Regions from separate parts of the Marinomonas sp. S3726 genome, predicted to be linked through region 1. Evidence: predicted binding sites of a transcription regulator. Region 1 holds the regulator's gene; each other region holds the start of a gene.

Evidence for each region. The regulator PhoB, encoded in region 1, activates phosphate uptake and scavenging genes when phosphate is short. The targets are predictions, from matches to a motif close to TGTCATANNNNTGTCANA.
Region 2: the regulator PhoB is predicted to act here: its motif matches at 2,497-2,514, upstream of TW85_RS16710 (Na/Pi symporter).
Region 3: the regulator PhoB is predicted to act here: its motif matches at 3,104-3,121, upstream of TW85_RS05045 (alkaline phosphatase).

The regions. Positions count from the first base shown of each region.
Region 1 is NZ_JXYC01000004.1:141,159-147,171, forward strand. It holds gene TW85_RS01815 (amino acid ABC transporter ATP-binding protein) at 1-637, shown strand, start outside; gene TW85_RS01820 (HDOD domain-containing protein) at 748-2,013, shown strand; gene TW85_RS01825 (chorismate lyase) at 2,096-2,680, shown strand; gene ubiA (4-hydroxybenzoate octaprenyltransferase) at 2,680-3,537, shown strand; gene phoB (phosphate regulon transcriptional regulator PhoB) at 3,620-4,315, shown strand; gene phoR (phosphate regulon sensor histidine kinase PhoR) at 4,322-5,653, shown strand; gene TW85_RS01845 (response regulator) at 5,740-6,013, opposite strand, start outside.
Region 2 is NZ_JXYC01000022.1:12,011-18,023, forward strand. It holds gene TW85_RS16700 (methyl-accepting chemotaxis protein) at 1-665, opposite strand, end outside; gene TW85_RS16705 (hypothetical protein) at 1,060-1,284, opposite strand; gene TW85_RS16710 (Na/Pi symporter) at 1,299-2,447, opposite strand; gene TW85_RS16715 (FAD-dependent monooxygenase) at 2,804-3,925, shown strand; gene TW85_RS16720 (substrate-binding domain-containing protein) at 4,250-5,197, shown strand; gene TW85_RS16725 (LysR family transcriptional regulator) at 5,267-6,013, opposite strand, start outside.
Region 3 is NZ_JXYC01000005.1:93,733-99,745, forward strand. It holds gene TW85_RS05035 (pseudouridine-5'-phosphate glycosidase) at 1-47, opposite strand, end outside; gene TW85_RS05040 (PfkB family carbohydrate kinase) at 44-1,120, opposite strand; gene TW85_RS05045 (alkaline phosphatase) at 1,339-2,916, opposite strand; gene TW85_RS05050 (methyl-accepting chemotaxis protein) at 3,263-4,957, opposite strand; gene TW85_RS05055 (1-acylglycerol-3-phosphate O-acyltransferase) at 5,284-6,006, shown strand.

The sequences.
Region 1 (6,013 bases):
TGTTTGTGGACCATCAGGTTCAGGTAAATCAACTATGACTCGTTGCATCAACCGTCTTGAAGAACACCAAAGGGGTTCTATCATTGTTGACGGCATTGAGATGAACGATAACTTGAAAAACATCGAAGCTATCCGTAAAGATGTGGGTATGGTGTTCCAGCACTTCAATCTATTCCCTCATTTAACGATTTTAGAAAACCTGACTTTAGCGCCTATCTGGGTTCGTAAGATGCCTAAGAAAGAAGCTGAAGAGATGGCCATGCATTATCTTGAACGTGTAAAAATTGCTAACCAGGCGAATAAATTCCCAGGTCAGCTTTCTGGTGGTCAGCAGCAACGTGTTGCGATTGCCCGCGGTCTTTGTATGAAGCCACGCATCATGCTATTTGATGAGCCAACATCTGCACTTGACCCTGAGATGATCAAGGAAGTACTAGATGTAATGATTCAGCTAGCTGATGAAGGTATGACAATGGTTTGTGTAACTCACGAGATGGGCTTTGCAAAAACTGTTGCTGACCGTGTTGTCTTCATGGATGCCGGTGAAATCGTTGAAGCGAATGAGCCACACGAATTCTTTGAAAACCCTCAGCATGACCGTACTCAATTGTTCTTAAGTCAGATTTTGAACCACTAATTGAGAAAAAAAGCAGTCATTGCACAAAAAAGCCCCTTTTAGGGGCTTTTTTGTTTTTCGATATTTGGTAAATTGCTTGCTTAATAATACTTAGACTCAAATTGAAATTTATGACCAAGCAAGAATCAGATATCACACCTAGCCTTAAGGTTAAAATTGTTCACTTACAGGATTCCACAGGTAAGGTTCAAGCCATTTTCCCATTTGATTCTATGCTCGACATTGGTGCGATTACACGAGTCAGCAAGCGTCGTTTAGCGACCACAAATTCTTATAATGTATCGAGTGATTTACTACTCAATACACACAAAGTCATTACCTATATCGATGAAAGCCTAAAGGACATCAAAAGGCTATCTCTGAAAAAAACAGACCTGACAAAGTTTAACGCCATTGAAGCCATAGAAATTAATAAGATTTTTTCAGGCTCAAAATGCCATTTTGGCGACTTCTCTATCCCTCAAGGCCAGCTTAAAAGAGAAGTCGAGAATCATGAACAAGATGAAGAAAGCATGTTAAATGCTTTGGGTGGCTTTCAATCCATTCGCCTTCGTCAACGTTTAGAAGAAACTCTTGAACTCCCTCCTTTACCAGCATCATCACAGCGCATCATACGTTTATGTGCTGATGAAAATGCTGGCACTGACGAGTTATGCGAAGTGATTAGCCTTGATCCTAGTTTGGCCGCTCAGGTAGTCAGTTGGGCAAGCTCTCCTTACTATGGGGCTCCTGGGGAGATTGAGTCGGTTGAAGATGCCATAATTCGCGTATTAGGCTTTGATATGGTTATGAACTTGGCACTTGGTCTTTCTATGGGAAAAGCACTCGCGGTACCAGAGAACGGCCCTCGCCATTATGACAACTATTGGCTAGAAGCCGTTTCCTTCGCTTCACTGATGGAAGCTATGGTCAAAGCTATGCCGGCTAAAAAGCGTCCGAGGCTAGGGCATGCATACCTAGCAGGCTTGCTGCATAACTTTGGTTTGCTCGCTATAGGGGCTGTGTTACCGCCTCATTTTAATATCCTGTCACGCCAACTTGAGATTAACGCTCACCTTCCAACTAACTTGGTTGAAGTACAGTTACTTAAACTCAGCAGAGAGCAAATTGGTGCTTGGTTACTTCGCCACTGGGAATTACCAGCAGGCATCTGTAATGGCATTCGTTATAGTAAAAATTTGGCCTATGATGGAGAAAATGCCATCATAGCGAGAATGTTAAATGTTTGTCATAACCTGTTGAATAAAGAAGATATTTCTCAAGCTAGTCAAGATATGATAGGTCTAGATCAGAAGCAGCTACAAAGCCTTTATCAAGACCTACAAGATAACTCAGAGAATATTAAGTTGATGGTGTCTTTAATTAATGGCAACTAAGCCACTTAGAGCTCAATAGGAAACACTCTTTTCTTCAGTTCGGGTTAAATTTTTAGACTATTAGGACAATATCCTTATTTTGATGTCGATGATTGATCAGCCAAACAGCAACCCAAGATTAAACTTCACAGCGACCAAACAGTTTGATTATGTTTGGTCATCGTTAAGCCATGCTCACAGCAAAAATATTCCTGCCTTTATCTTCCCTTGGCTAGCCGAGCAAGGATCCTTGACCGCTAAGATTCAAACTCTAGGGAAGTTGACAGTTGATGTTATTTCGGACACTTGGGGCCAAACCACCCAAAGAGAAAGAAAAAAGCTTAATTTAAAAGCACGTGAAGCTGCTCGTATTCGTGAGGTAATACTTAATGTAGATGGTCAGGCGATTATCTATGCGCGCTCTATCATCCCTGCAAGGTCATTAAGAGGCCATTGGCGTTACTTGCCCAAGTTAGGCAACAAACCTCTTGGAGGCTTTCTTTATAAGCATAAAGGCCTTACACGAGGAGAGATAGAAGTCTCTCAACTACCAGCAAATTTGTTTTCCCATATAAACGAACCAACTTGGGCTAGACGTTCTGTTTTTTATCAATATGGCCAAGGCATACTGGTCAACGAAGTCTTTTTTCCAGCCATCAAACCCTTCTTAAATTTAAAGGAAGAATAATGAGTAAAGTCATTGCTTTAGCAGAGTTAGCTAGACTAGATAAGCCTATCGGCACCCTCTTACTCTTGTGGCCAACTTTGTGGGCTTTGTGGCTAGCGGCTGATGGCTTTCCTGACTGGCACTTACTTATTATCTTTATTGCTGGGGTATTTTCTATGCGCTCAGCTGGTTGTGTGATTAATGATTATGCCGACCGTAAAGTTGACGGTTTTGTTGAGCGAACCAAAGGTCGCCCATTGCCTTCTGGTAGAGTCAGTGAGAAAGAAGCCCTTGGTTTCTTTGCTTTACTCTGTCTCATCAGCTTTGTTCTTGTCCTTTTTACTGACCTAAAAACGATTCTTTTATCCTTTGTCGGATTAGGGCTTGCGGCATTATATCCTTTCATGAAACGGGTCACCCACTTACCTCAGTTGTTTCTCGGCTTAGCCTTTTCTTGGGCGATTCCTATGGCCTATGTGGCACAAGGCGGTGCTTTAACTGATATCGAACTTTGGATGCTATTTATGGCGAATGTGTTTTGGACAATCGCTTATGACACCTATTACGCCATGGTCGATCGCAACGATGATCTTAAGGTTGGTATCAAGTCCACTGCGATACTGTTTGCTCAATATGACCTTATTATTATTCTCTTGTTACAAGGGCTCACCCTGTCATTATTAGTTTGGGTAGGCGTAATTAGAGAGTTAGGCGCTTTCTTTTTTATAAGTTTATTTGTCTGTGCGGGTCTCTTTTTTCAACAGTTTTGGCAAGCAAGAAAAAGAGAGCGATCTGCTTGTTTTAAATCATTTTTAGATAATAACCGCATAGGATTATGTGTATTTTTAGGTTTTATCGCAGGCTTTTTTGTACACTAAATTAAGTCATCTGTGACATTTTAACTAAACTGTCACAATTGATCGTTTTAATTAAACCGTTCCAGAGAAGAGGATATATCCTGTGACCGGTAAAAAAGTATTAATAATTGACGATGAATCATCAATTCGAGAAATGATTGCCATTGCTCTTGAGATGGCTGGTTATGAATACCTTGAAGCGGATAATAGCCGTACCGCCTACGAGATAATCGTGGACCATAGACCCGATTTGATCCTTGTAGATTGGATGATGCCTGGTGGCAGTGGGATAGAGCTAACACGACGTCTTAAAAAAGACGCTTTAACAGCTGAAATTCCTGTCATCATGCTTACCGCAAAAAGTGAAGAAGACAATAAGATTCAAGGATTAGAAGCTGGTGCTGACGACTACATCACCAAGCCTTTTTCACCACGAGAGTTGGTTGCTCGCCTTAAGGCGGTACTACGTCGTGCTCACCCTCAGGGTGTTGATGAACCGATTGAGGTTGATGGTCTAAAACTTGACCCTCTAAGCCAAAGAGTTTCGATTGGCTCTAAGCCTTTAGAAATGGGCCCAACTGAATATCGTTTATTGAAGTTTTTAATCACTCACCAAGAAAGAGCTTACTCTAGAGCTCAACTGTTAGATCAGGTTTGGGGAGGGAATGTTTACGTTGAAGAAAGAACTGTCGATGTACACATTCGTCGCTTACGTAAGGCGATAGGAGATAGCCATGATTACCTTATTCAAACCGTTAGAGGTACAGGTTATCGATTTTCAAGCAAACGTTTGGCTTAAAACTATATGAAGACAGTTTGGAAAAGCGCCACAGTTAAACTTTTACTTGGTTTTTTCACTTGCCTATTTATTGGCACAATGAGCGAGCAAACTTTCCCTTTACTATTTATATATGCTTTAGGACTTTTAGCTTGGCAATATTACGAACTTTATCGCTTTCATAGCTGGATTCGCCGCTCTGGACGCTCACTACCTCCGGATTCCTCTGGAATTTGGGGGGATGTTTTTGACGCAGTTAACCGACTGCAAAAGAAACAAAGAAAGTCTAAAAAGCGCATGCAGCAAGCACTAGCAAGAATTGAAGATTCAACATCTGCATTACAAGATGGCGTTATCATGGCAGATAACACTGGCAGACTAGAATGGTGGAACACCTCTGCTGGAGATTTACTTGGCTTAGTTAAACCAACAGATAGAAGCCAGCCTCTTACTAATATTGTTCGTACCCCTGAGTTTTTCCGCTATTTTAGCCAAAAGCGATTTGGTGACCCTTTGGTAATCCAATCACCTGCTAAAGAAGGGGCTTTTCTAGAGTTTCAAACCACGCTTTATTCAAAAAATGACCACCTCATTTTTGTTCGTGATGTCACGCGTCTGCACTTGCTTGAGCAAATGCGTAAAGACTTTGTTGCCAATGCCTCACACGAGCTAAAAACGCCTCTCACCGTGATTAAGGGCTATCTGGAAACACTGGATATGTTTAAAGAGTCTTTGCCTGAGCGAATGCAAAAAGGCGTGGTGAATATGAACACTCAGTCTAATCGCATGGAATTACTGATCGAAGACTTACTGTTACTCTCACGTTTAGAAAGTAACCAAAGAGCAGACTCTGACCAATGGCATAATGTCAGTGATCTTATTCAGGTAATTTGTGATTCAGCGAAGGTATTTACCACCAGCGAGCATTTTTTAAGCTGGGATGCAGATGAAGAGAGCGCTATTTTCGGCAGTTACAGTGAACTTTATAGTGCCTTCTCTAATCTCGTTGTGAATGCTTTAAAATACTCACCTGATGGTGGCGAGATAGATATTAGCTGGCAAGTAAATAGAGAAGGTGGTGTTTTCTGCGTACAGGATAATGGCTTAGGGATAGACCCTAGATTTATCCCTCGCTTAACAGAACGTTTCTTTAGAGTAGATAAAGGAAGAGGGTCAGATACAGCTGGTACTGGCTTAGGTCTGTCTATTGTGAAGCATGTCTTGCACCACCACGATAGTAAGTTAGATATTAGTAGCCAGCTTGGTTTTGGCAGTACTTTTTCCTGCCATTTCCCTCGTACACGGGTAAGAGAATCAAGTCCACCAGAATTGGAAACCATAGATCAAGACGCGTCATAAATCTTGTAAGCTAGTCCAAGTAACTTGGGCTAGCTGTTTCTTTATCTAGTCATCTATCAGCCTAACCCTTAAAGCTCAACACCTTGCTACAAGCTTTCAAACAAGGCTTTGATAAAGCTTTCTTTCTCTGCATCCTGATCAATTAACCCTAATGTCACAGTTAAAAAGGATGAGGTTGGTTTTTTTTCAGTGGTTGCCACACCTTGAACATAATAATTCAGGCGGTTTACCTTACCTTTGAACTCTAAATCTAATACGGCTTGATCCAATACGCTTGGAATAACATCATCACTCTTAATCAAAAGACTGGCTTCGGTACAGCTAAACTGAATAACCATGGTTCTAAACTGCTTACCAGCA
Region 2 (6,013 bases), on a different contig from region 1:
AGCACATTGAGTGGGGCATTAATTGATTTATTAATGAGATACCCTGTAGCAATGAGTACAACAATAATCAGCGTAGTCAAAAGCCATAGTAGTATTTGTTGGTCTTGGTAAACGGATTGAATATTCTCACGTTCTTGCTTTGCAACTGCCAACTGTAAAACAACTAGCTCTGTAATTTTTTCACTTATAGGATCTATGGTTTTATATAGAGGTCCATTAAATGCGCTGAGCTTATTTGCTAGATTTATTTGTTTCGCATTTTGTAATGCTTTTTCTAGTGCATCTAACGAACGGTTTGCATCAACAAACAGTGCTTCTGCTTCTTTGGCTAATTTAGCTTCCTCTTGTGTAAGGGTTGTCGCCATAAATTTCTGCCACTTTAGCTTAATTTCTTCTCTTGCTTGCTGTACTCCTGAAAGCGCCTCTGGTGCTGTCATTAGGCCAGCATCTGCTTTGTTTACTGCATCGATAACAAACACGGCGTAGTTGTCAGCTATTGTTTTTAAGTCTTCTAGAGGTACGACTCTGTCTTCATATATTCGACCAACGCCTTCATTGGCTTGTTTTAGACCTGATAAGGAAATTATTACGACGGCAATAATGCCAATTAGAGGGAGTAAGGAATTAAAGTTTAGCTTAGTTTTTATAGTTAGATTATTAAGCAAATGTAGCTCTCCTGTCAGATATTGATATCACCGGAGATAATAAGCCATAGAATGTAAATGAATAATGAATTATTAATAAGACATTACAGAAATGTTTCTATAGTAAATTAATGTAAGAGTTGATTTGTATTGGAGTTCGGTTACCTTAAGAGAGGCTTTAAAGACGTTATTTTCCCGACACTCTACATAAGCAACATCGTTCTATATATCTTCTATGATAAATGACCATAGGCCCCCAGCGTTTTTTGGCATGTATCTTATCCCAGACTAGTTTTATTAGATTCATTCAAGGATAAGAAAGAACCTACTTTTTAGTTGTGTAGGGCAAAGCGTTAGCTGACTTATTAGTTAACAAAAAAGGCCCTTGCAATGAACAAGGACCTTTGTTTTTTTGCTATTTTTTCTTCTTGGCTTCATCTAATAAGTAGGTAATAAAATTCTTTATTCCCACTAGGTTAAATTCAGCACTCTTCATATGTTGGTCTAAATCCATTATTTCATGCTCTTGTTGTAATAGTTCTCGACGAGCGACTTCTTCCTTTAGTTCTGACAAGGTTTGCTGAGTTTCATCAATTAACTTGTTTAATCTTTCTGTGGTTAAAACTTGTAAATTACTCATGTCATTTCCCTTTATTAAGCTAAGCTACTGACGCCGAGGCATACGGCAGGTACAACAAAAAATACAGCTAAAATATATCCTAGTGCAGCAAATTTATTTTCTGCTGCTGTCTCACCTAATAACTCTGCCGCTTTAACAGGTAAGTCCCTTAACATAGGTAATCCATAGATCACGAGAACCCCTAAAATATTATAGGTAAGGTGGATAAAGGCGATTTGTAATGCGGCTTCTGCGTTACCTGTTACTGCAGTCGCTGCCAATACGGCAGTCACACAGGTACCTATGTTTGCGCCTAAGGTAAAAGGGTAGATGTCTTTCAGCTTGAATGCGCCAGAACCAGCCAGCGGTACCATTAAAGAGGTGGTTGTAGAGGATGATTGAACAAGAATGGTCACTAATGTACCTGATGTTATCCCTGAAACCGGGCCACGGCCAATCGCGGTATGCATGATGTTTTTAGCCTTACCGACCATGAGCTTTTTCAGTAATTTACCAACCATGGTGATAGAGATAAAAATAAGCACTATCCCTAAAATAATCAGGGTGATACCACCAATTTGATCACCGAAAGAGTGAGTCACTTCCTTAAAGGTATTTACCACAGGTGCGGTTGCAGCCTTCACAAAGTTAAGGCTTTTGATTGAGCTATCCCCAGCGCCATAAAACAAGCCAGATAACCATGCCCCCATTTTCTCTAATACGCCAAAGGCAATCTCCATCGGGAGAAAAATAAGTACGGATAAAAGGTTAAAGAAGTCGTGCACTGTGGCAGCTGAAAAGGCCCGTTTAAACTCTTCTTTTGCTCTGACATGGCCTAAGGAGACAATTGTGTTTGTAATAGATGTCCCAACATTGGCACCCATTACCATAGGCACAGCCAGCTCAACGGGTAAGCCGCCTGCCACTAAGCCCACAATAATAGAGGTTACTGTCGAAGATGATTGAATGAGCGCTGTTGCAACAATACCGACAACAAGGCCCGCAAAAGGGTTACTAGCAAAAGCAAAAAGCTCCTTAGCTTGGCCACCTGCCGCCATTTTAAATCCACCACCTATCATGCCAACAGCACAGATAAGTAGGTAAACTAATAGGGCAACCATCGCCCACTGCATGTAGTTTTGATACTCGCTTTTGTTAGGAAGTACTGCTTGATTATTTTCCATAATAGCTATTTACCTAAGAATGAATGGTAAATGAATTCTATTTGTGGCGATTTACACTTATGTGACATTTAGGTGAAGAAATGATGTCTTTGGATTGACTGAAAGGAGCTTGCAGAAATAGCCTGATCGTCAATTTATTACCCTTAAACTCCAAATAAAAACCTATAAATTAAATTTATTTCACCTTTTCTTGAGCTGGATTATGAAAAAGTGAATGTTTGCTCATTTCACTTTATGAGTTAGCTAGAATTTATTTATCAGCCTTTTAGGCAAAAAAGAGGAGGGTTATCTCAATCTCTTTTTGGCCAATCAATTCTTTTTTTAAAGGTTAAGTAAGGTTAAGGAGTCAATTCGGTATGCTACAAACTCATTATGATGTGGTGATAATTGGGGGAGGGCCTGCTGGGCTTGCCACTGCTATAGGTATTGCTTCTGACCTTCTTACTTCTAATATGAAGGCGAAAATACTGCTTATCGATCAGCGCTCAAAAGACCATCAAAGAATAGGGGAGAATGTCCCTTCTGATATTTCAGTGTTATTACAAAGGTTAGGGGTTGAGTCTGAGTTCTCAAAAGGCGGTCATGAGCCTTGCCCAGATTTTGCTTCTGTCTGGGGAGGTAAAGAGCTTCTTTATAACTATGCGGTTGTTAACCCTTATGGCCACTCTTGGCGACTTAATCGCCACTCTTTTGACTTAGCTTTAGTGAATAAGGCCAAGGCATTGGGTGCTGAAATCGTTTGGGATACCCGTTTTATTGAGACGAGTAGGCGTCAGCAAGATGGGCATATTGCTTACGAGCTTTTCTTGCAAATAGACTCTCAAGAAACCCGTTCAGTTAAAGCTGATTTTGTTGTTGATGCCACAGGTAGTAAGGCAAGCTTTGCTAAAGGCTTAAATGTTAAAAAAACGCTAGATGATAAGTTAATTGCAATCGTGCATTTTGCCGAGCTTGAGCAGCCCCATAAAGGCAAACAAGTGAGAATAGATGCTACGAACAATAGTTGGTGTTATCACACGTTAATGCCTCATCAAAAAGTAATGAGTATGCTGATTACTGATCCTTCAGAGCGAAAGGCGCTCGAAAAAGATAACTATCATGCGTTTAAAACTCGTTTAGCCAAGCCGCTTTGGGTAGGCGATAAGGCCCAAGAGATAGAAGTAACCGATGAGAGTTATCACACCTATATGATTAATTCTGGTTTGTTAGAGCAGGTTGAAGGTGAAAACTGGATTGCTGTTGGAGATGCTGCTTCAAGTTTTGATCCCATAGCAGCACAGGGGATCTATAAAGGCATTAAGCATGGCATATTCGCCGCCGAAGTCGTGCTAGCTAAGTTAAAAGGTACTGAACCTCAAATTAATTATGGTGACATGATTCAGCAGGATTACCGACAATACTTGAGGAATAGAGCCCATATTTACCAGCTAGAGCAACGCTGGCCTGACAGTGAGTTTTGGCAAAAACGGTCGAAGTAGGGGAGGTATAGAGTTAGACATCCATGGCCTTTTAAGCAAAGGATGGATGTCTTTAATAGAGATCCATTTGTTCATACATATTTAAATCCTTTTAAAAATATTCGCAATCCATCCTAGAAAATCCCTTTACTCAATACGCCGCCTTAACAACGGGAAATGCTTGGAGATAAGTGTTTTTAGAAGCAATTGGAGAGATTTTCTTGTTTACCTAGCTGTCACTTAACCTCATTTACAATGCATTACTTTTTTATTCCTAATACCCCAGTTTATGAGGGTGAATGGTCCTATAGTTTAAAGAGTGATTCGTATTTAAGGATATCGTCAATGAGAGCTTCCTCTCTTCTGAGTGCTGTAAAATCTGCTGTATTTTCTGTGTCTCTAGTTATGTCTTTTCCGCTTATGTCCCAGTGTATTGGGGTGGTTACCGCAGGGGGTGGCGATGGTTTTTGGGGTGAGGTAAAAAAAGGGGCTGAAGCCGCCGGGAAGGAGCTTTCATTGAAGGTTTTGGTAAGAGGTGCTGCGGATGAAGTAGATAGTAAATCTCAAGCTAAAATCATTCACTCTATGATGGAAATGGGTTGTGAGGCTTTGGTGTTAGCGCCTAATAATGCCGATCGAAATAAAGATGTGAAATCTCTAAAAGAAAAAGGTATTTCTACTGTGTTTATTGATAGAGACACAGGGGGCGAGCGGGTGAGTGTGATTAAAACGGATAACTTTAAAGCGGGTTATCTTGCAGGCCTAGAAATGGCGAATGCGCTTGCAGATTCTACTCAAAAGAGAGTTGTGTTACTGAGGATGGATCAAAAAGTTATCAGTACGCGATTACGTGAAGAGGGCTTTATTAAAGCGGCTAAAGAGAAAGGTTTGGGCCTTATCTTTGATGGCTATTTAGGCACAACTATAGGCCAAGCCAGACTTAACTCTATCAGGTTTCTTAAAGGGTTAGGTGAGTTTGAAGGGGTGTTTACACCAAACGAATCGACCTGTGTCAGTGTGCTGGCGAGTTTAAAACAATTAGGTTTAGAGCAGGATGTTAAGTTTATTGGCTTTGATAGCCATGCCCTTATGATCAAGGCGGTTCAAGAAAGGAGTATGCAAGGTTTTATCATTCAAAACCCCTTCTTGATGGGTTATCAAGGTGTTAAAACAGCCCATGCAGCGAGGCTAGGTAAAACCATAGATGCATCTGTAGAAGCAGAGGTTATCTTTGTGGATGCAAGCAATATCAAGCAAAAGAAAATCCAAGAAATGTTGGGTTTGAAGAATTAATTATCCTGATCCAATATTTTGGCTCTTCTTCAAATCAGATTTTTTCTGATTAACGATTATTTCCATCTATTATTTAAGAACAATATGTTCACTGATGTAATCCAAGAAACAGCGCATTCTTGGGTTAACCTCGTTATCAGAGTAAAAAACAGCATATATTGGAATGGATTCAGGTTGAATGTCACTTTCTAAAATAGGGCGTAAGTGTCCCGCCTGAACATCTGCGTTTACTGTAAATCTTGATAAACAGGCGATTCCACAGCCTTGTATTGCTAACTGACGCAGGGTTTCTCCATTGTCCGCATACGTTTTAGGCACTATGTGTATCGCATTTTTGTTTTCATCCTGAAGCGGCCATACATTAAGCCTATCGGGTTTAACAAAGCCTAAACAATTATGCTGTTTTAAGTCGCTTGGGGACTTAGGCAACCCGTATTTATCAAGATAACTAGGAGAGGCATAAAGTTGTCTGCTGGTTTCTCCTAGCTTGCGTGCTTTAAGGGTTGAGTCTGTTAAATGGCCAATGCGAATAGCAATATCCACTTTACGTTCAATTAGATCAATATTGGATTCGGTCGAAGTCATGATCACAGTGACATCTGGGTATTCCTGATTAAAGCCTGCGATAAGTGGAGCAATAGCATGCAGCGAAAAAGGTGTGGCAGCATCAACCACTAATCGCCCCGCAGGTGCAGCTGTACGTTCGCCAAGTTGGGACTCGACTCTCTGACCTTGAGCAATCATGGCACTTGCTTCATTAAACAGCCATTGGCCTTCTTGTGTTAATTGTGTCTTGCGAGTAGTTCGATTGAAGAG
Region 3 (6,013 bases), on a different contig from region 1:
GCAAGAGCTTCTGCTACTTCTGGGCTGATATCTAGATACTGTTTCATTTCTTGGCTATCCATTTTTCAATATTTTTTTGACTAATATTTGGGTTGTTGGCGGCATCTGATTCTAGTGTCATGGCTGAGCATGCACTGGCAAACTCTAATGCCTTATCAATTGGCCATCCGTTAAGCTCTGCGTGAATAAAGCCTGCAAATAGCGCGTCGCCTGCACCTGTGTCACTCACTGCATCAATTTCAAATACGCCATAAGACACGCTTTGATGAGCATTCGCAAAGATCACACCTTCAGAGCCAAGGCTAAGTAAAATGTTTTTTACACCCAACGAGAGTAGTGCATGAATGAGTGCTGAGTCGTGGGCTTCGGTTAACCCTGTGATGGCTTTTGCTTCGTCACGGTTAACCTTTAATCCCGTCAGCCTTTTTAGTATTGGCTTAAGGCGAGTCGACTTTTGTACTGAAACCGCATCCGCATAAAGTTTGCCTTGGCAATTAAGCTGAGCTAACCAACTAATGCAGGATTCACTTAAGTTTGCTTCAAGTAAGAGTGTCTGAGCTGACAGTAACAAAGACTGCTTGTTACTTAACTGTGCGCCATCTAAGGTATCAATTATTTCCATATCAGATACAGCGGCTACAAGCTGGCCTTGAGGGTCATTGATGGCTAAGTAGGTACTGGTACTAAAATCAGGGTGGCGAATGACGGCATCCATATTGATGCCACTAGAGCGACACTGCTCTAATAACCAATCACCAGACTTATCTTGGCCAATCGCACTGACAAGTGAGACATCTTGCCCAAGGCGAGATAAGTTCTCAGCTATGTTTCGGCCTACTCCACCTGGGCTTTGGTGTATCTGGCCAAGGTTTGAATCTTCAAGCCGTAGCTCTGTCAATGAACGGCCGCAAATATCTAAGTTGCAACCACCGATAACAACGATATTGTTATCTTTAGGAACGATATAGCCTTTGCCTAAAATGAAGCCTTTATTGGTGAGTCGCATTATGTGACCTGCCACTGATTCACGGCTCATGCCAAGCTGATTAGCAAGCTCTTGTTGAGAGGCTAATGGGCTCTTTTTGACAGCCATTAATACTCTGTTTTCTTGTTCAGACATAAAGTACCTCGCTAACAAAAGTTTATATGATTAACAATGATTATAAATCTAACGAGCTTTAACCTTAATAGCAAGGCTTATATGATTTACTAACATAGTTTTGTTACAGCTTTTGTTATTGATTTAGCTAATAAAATGCTCATTCAGCCATAAAAAAAGCCAACCTAAGTTGACTTTTTTTATGGCGCTGAGGGTGAAGCCTCTTAGCAACCAAAAGCTTAGTTGATCTGATTCTTCATGTACTGGCCCAGTTCAGAGTGATGCATGATAGAAGAAACAGGCAGCACTTTATTTGCAGGCCCCCAAGCGAAGACATTCACTGGCACTGCTGTGTGAGTCCCTGTGCCCCAAACAATGTTTTGCGAGGTAGCAAGCTCACGACCGATCAGGTTGCCTCTATCGTTGTAAGGGAAGAAAGCATCGAAATCAGTAATAGCAGGGACTGTCTTGGCTGACAAATACTTGTGGCCTTGTGAATGGTAAGGGTTTTCCTTATCCATAAGAATGCGCTTGGCTTGTGCTTCATCAATTTTGAAGTCTGAATTAGCGTTAACAATCTTGACTAAGTTTGCAGGCGTTTGTTCTGCTTTATCCAGTTTGCCAAACTTGCTTGTCATAGCATAGAAGCTCATTTTTTGATTATAAAGGGCATCTAGAATATCAAACCCACCAAAGTTGAAGTTAGGCTTGTAGTCTTGATTCTCAAAAGCTTTCCCTGAACGTTTTTGTGCTTCTGGTAAGTTCTCAGAGGAGTAACTAAATCCGAATGAGCCTGTTTCATGGTCTGCCGTTACTATGATTAGTGTATCATCACGACCCGCTGCCCACTGGTAAACACTGCCGACAGCTTCATCAAATTTTACTAACTCATTGAGCATGGAACCTGCATCATTTGAGTGGCCTGCCCAGTCGATTTGCCCACCTTCAATCATGAGGAAGAAGCCGTCTTCATCTTTTTCTAATACAGATAGGGCTTTTTCTGTCATTTCTTTTAGAGTGGGTTGTGTTCGTTCAGCGGAATCCTTGTTTAGACGATGCTCAGTACCATCCGCCATGCCTGAATAAGCAAACAAACCGAGTAACTTATCACCTGTTTGAGCATTTAATTGAGCACGGTTAAAGGCTAGGTCATAACCTGCATCTTCGGCTTCAACGAGTAGGTTACGTTCATCTTTACGTTTAGACTTTAGATAAACACTACCTTCTGTCATGTCTTTCAATTCGTTATAAACCGCACCCTTATCATTGGTGGACTTTGGAATAAAGTTTCTTAATCCACCAGATAGCATGACATCAACGCCTGTTTCTAGCATGTCGACCGCAATGTCATTTTCAAGTGATCTATGGGGCTGGTGTGCTGCAAATGCGGCAGGTGTCGCATGAGTAAGACGAGTGTCTGAAATAAGCCCTGTCGCTTTACCAAGACGCTGAGCTTTTTCTAGAATGGTTTCAACATGGTTACCGTCTTCATCTATCCCTATTACTTCTGAGCCTGTATAGATGCCGGTAGCAAGTTGAGTTGCTGAGCACGCTGAGTCAACGACTATGGCATCACTTGGGTTAGTTAAAGAAGCGCCGATAACGCCTTCTTTTGCTAATTGAGCTAGGGAGGTTGTGCGTCCCTTATAAATGGAGTTAGGCGCATGTTTGGCATAGGTTTCTAATAAACCTACCTGTTGCGGCCCCATGCCATCGCCTATCATCAAGATCACATTTTTGATCTCTGATGCAACAGATGTCATAGGTAAACTAGCTATTAATGTTCCGGTTAATAGTGCTTTACTGAGCTTATTCATATATCCCTCTTACAAACGTTTGATTGTTTTTTTATGATTATTTTGTATGACGCTTATTGAATATCAGGTAACGCTTTTCTTGGTTAACATTTTGCTGCATTCAATAGCGAAGCTATTTAAACCGCAAAAGATGTCACTTCTATTACATAACAAAGACGTTTGATATAAATAGTATCTATGTCGTTGCTGTCACAATACTGCAACATATTGACGTAATTAGATACTTTATGGTGATAAAGCCGAAGTTAAAAAGCGATGTAAGAAAGGAAATGGTGAGCAGAGTATAAAAAAAGCCAGCTATGCAAAGCATAGCTGGCTTTGATTTTATGATCGAATAGTAAGGGAACTAAACTTTAAACTGATGGATATTATTATTTAGTTCAATCACTTGATCAGCTATTTGTTGATTCGCTTCTGCTGACTCTTCAGCGCCTGTAGTGGTCTGTAATGCAATTTCTTGTATGTTATTAAGGTTATTGGTTATTTCTGATGCTACCTGAGATTGCTCTTCAACAGCGGCTGCAATCTGTGTATTTAAATCAGAAATCTGGCTAACAGCTTCATAAGCTTCTTCAAATGAATGGCTGGTTTCAGTGCTTTTCGCAAGACAAGCTTCTGTAGTGGTATTGCCATTTTGCATACTGGCAACCGCTTGGCTTGCCTCGCGTTGTAGTTTCTCAACCAATTCTTGAATGTCTACCGTTGATTCTTGTGTCCTTTGCGCTAAAGATCGTACTTCATCGGCAACAACTGCAAAGCCTCTACCTGTTTCACCTGCACGGGCTGCCTCAATGGCAGCATTTAGAGCGAGTAAGTTAGTTTGCTCTGCAATACCTCTAATGGCATCCAGTACTGTGCCGATACTTTCTGTTTCTTTGGCTAGTGTTTCAATATCTTTTGAAGTGCGTGTCACTTCATCAGCCATTTCTCTGATGATTTCTTGTGTTTCATTGGCAGAACGCTTGCCCTTATCAACGCTTTCTTTCACTCTTTCGGCGATTTGTGCCGCTGATGCTGTGTTAAGTGCAACTTCTTGAGTGGCTGTATTCATCTCGGAGACAGCATTAGAAACAATACTTGTTTCACCTTGTTGGGTTTTGATTGAGCTTTGAGTTTCTGCTGTGATTCTTAAGGCAGTATTTGATGAGTCAGCAAGCGCTGTTGATGAATCCGTAATTCTTTGAATGGTGTTTGCCAAGCGTTCGATAAAACTATCAAACGAGTTCGAAAGCTTACCTATTTCATCTAGGCTATTGCTATTAATTCTTAAGGTTAGGTCGCCATCACCTGTTGTAATTTCTGTTAATCGGTTTTGTAAATTTGCTATTGGTTTGATAACCGTTTTACCAACGAGTATAGAAATAGCCAAAGCAAAAATGACTGATGCGATTAATGATACGGTAATCATATTGATTGCATTAAGCTCGTCATGTTCTGCTTTCAATGCTGACTTTGCTGTGAATTCTTGAATGTCAGCTAATACACCGATAAGTTCTTTATCAAGTTCATCTTGATGCTTTTCTAAGGTAGGCAGAAGAGTTAACGCTTCTTTCATCTTATGACTTTCCAATAAGTCAGCAACCTGAAAAGATTCTTTTTCAGTTTGTAAAAAGCTTTTTTCAATGACTTTCATCGTAACTGCTAAAGATTCAAGTTTATCAATGGCCGCTTGTGAGTGAGCAATGTCCAATGCCGCTTGAATCAACTCTTCTGCTTCAGCAATTTCATGTTCTATTTTTTTAGAAAGAGTTTTCATTTTTTTGATGTGTTTATCTCTGCTTTTCTTATACTCACCAGCGTTCGTTTCAATTAGAACGCCGTATAAAACAGACCTTTCTAGCTCTATAACTTGAGCTAATTGGTGCTCAGTAATTTGAGTCATTAGATTATTTAAAGGGATATTAACTTCAGCAATATCGACAATTTCAACGCCAATTTTCTTCATCTGAGTTAAACCAAGCATCCCCACAAGGAAAATAAGGCCTAATAAAGAAGCCCCTAGGAAATAGATTTTATGAGCAATTTTAATACGATTAAGCATGGTAAATATCTCAATTAGGTTATTGATTTACTTCTTAAAGATCTTGTAAAAAAATAACTGATAATAGAATTTTAGACTTCATCTAAAAATGATTAATATTATGTTAATAATCATAACGTCATGTCCATGATTAAGTCATAAGTATAATTGTATTTTTTTTACAGTTTGAAATCTTATGTACCTTTTTATTGCAAAAGGTAGGATTAATGCAGGTTTGTGTTGTTTTTGTGTCAAACCTGTACTTTTAATCACTTAATATCCAATTAAACTTATTAATAAAACTGAATGACGCTATAATGATCTATTCGTTCTAATTAGGTTTATTTATGCTATTTCCCATTAGGGTGATTCTACTTACTCTATTACTACTTGCGGTTACCTTTTACGGTTTGTTGGTTTTTCCTTTTTATTATCAATCTAAAAACAGGGTATACCTTGTTACTAAGTGGTTTCAGCAGGCAAGCCGAGTATTTGGTTTGCAGGTAAATGTCATTAAAGATCAGGTTGCTGAAAGTGTAGGACAAGCCGTTTATATTGCAAATCATCAAAACAACTTTGATCTCTTCACTCTGGTGCATGCTGTCCCTAAAAGAACCGTTACGATTGGTAAAAAAAGTATTGTTTGGATTCCTATCTTTGGTCTTTTATATTGGATTACTGGGAATTTTTTGCTCAATCGATCAAACCGTAAAAAGGCTATTGCCACCATAGATCAAGTGGTGGATAAAATGCGTGAAACAGGCTTATCCATATGGATGTTTCCAGAAGGCTCAAGGAGTCGAGGGCGTGGTTTTTTACCTTTTAAAGCAGGGGCTTTTCATGCTGCTATTCAAGCTGGGGTTCCTATCGTTCCTGTTGTGTGTAGTAATACTCATAGACAAGTGAATTGGCATCGTTGGAATAATGGCAAGGTATTGGTTGAGATGTTGGCGCCTATTTCGACTAAAGGATTAACCGAAAGGGATGTGCCTGCATTGATGTCGAAATGCGCTGAGCTTATGTCACAAAAACATCAAGAATTAAATCGCCTTTTAGGCCGTCCTATTTAAGGAAATC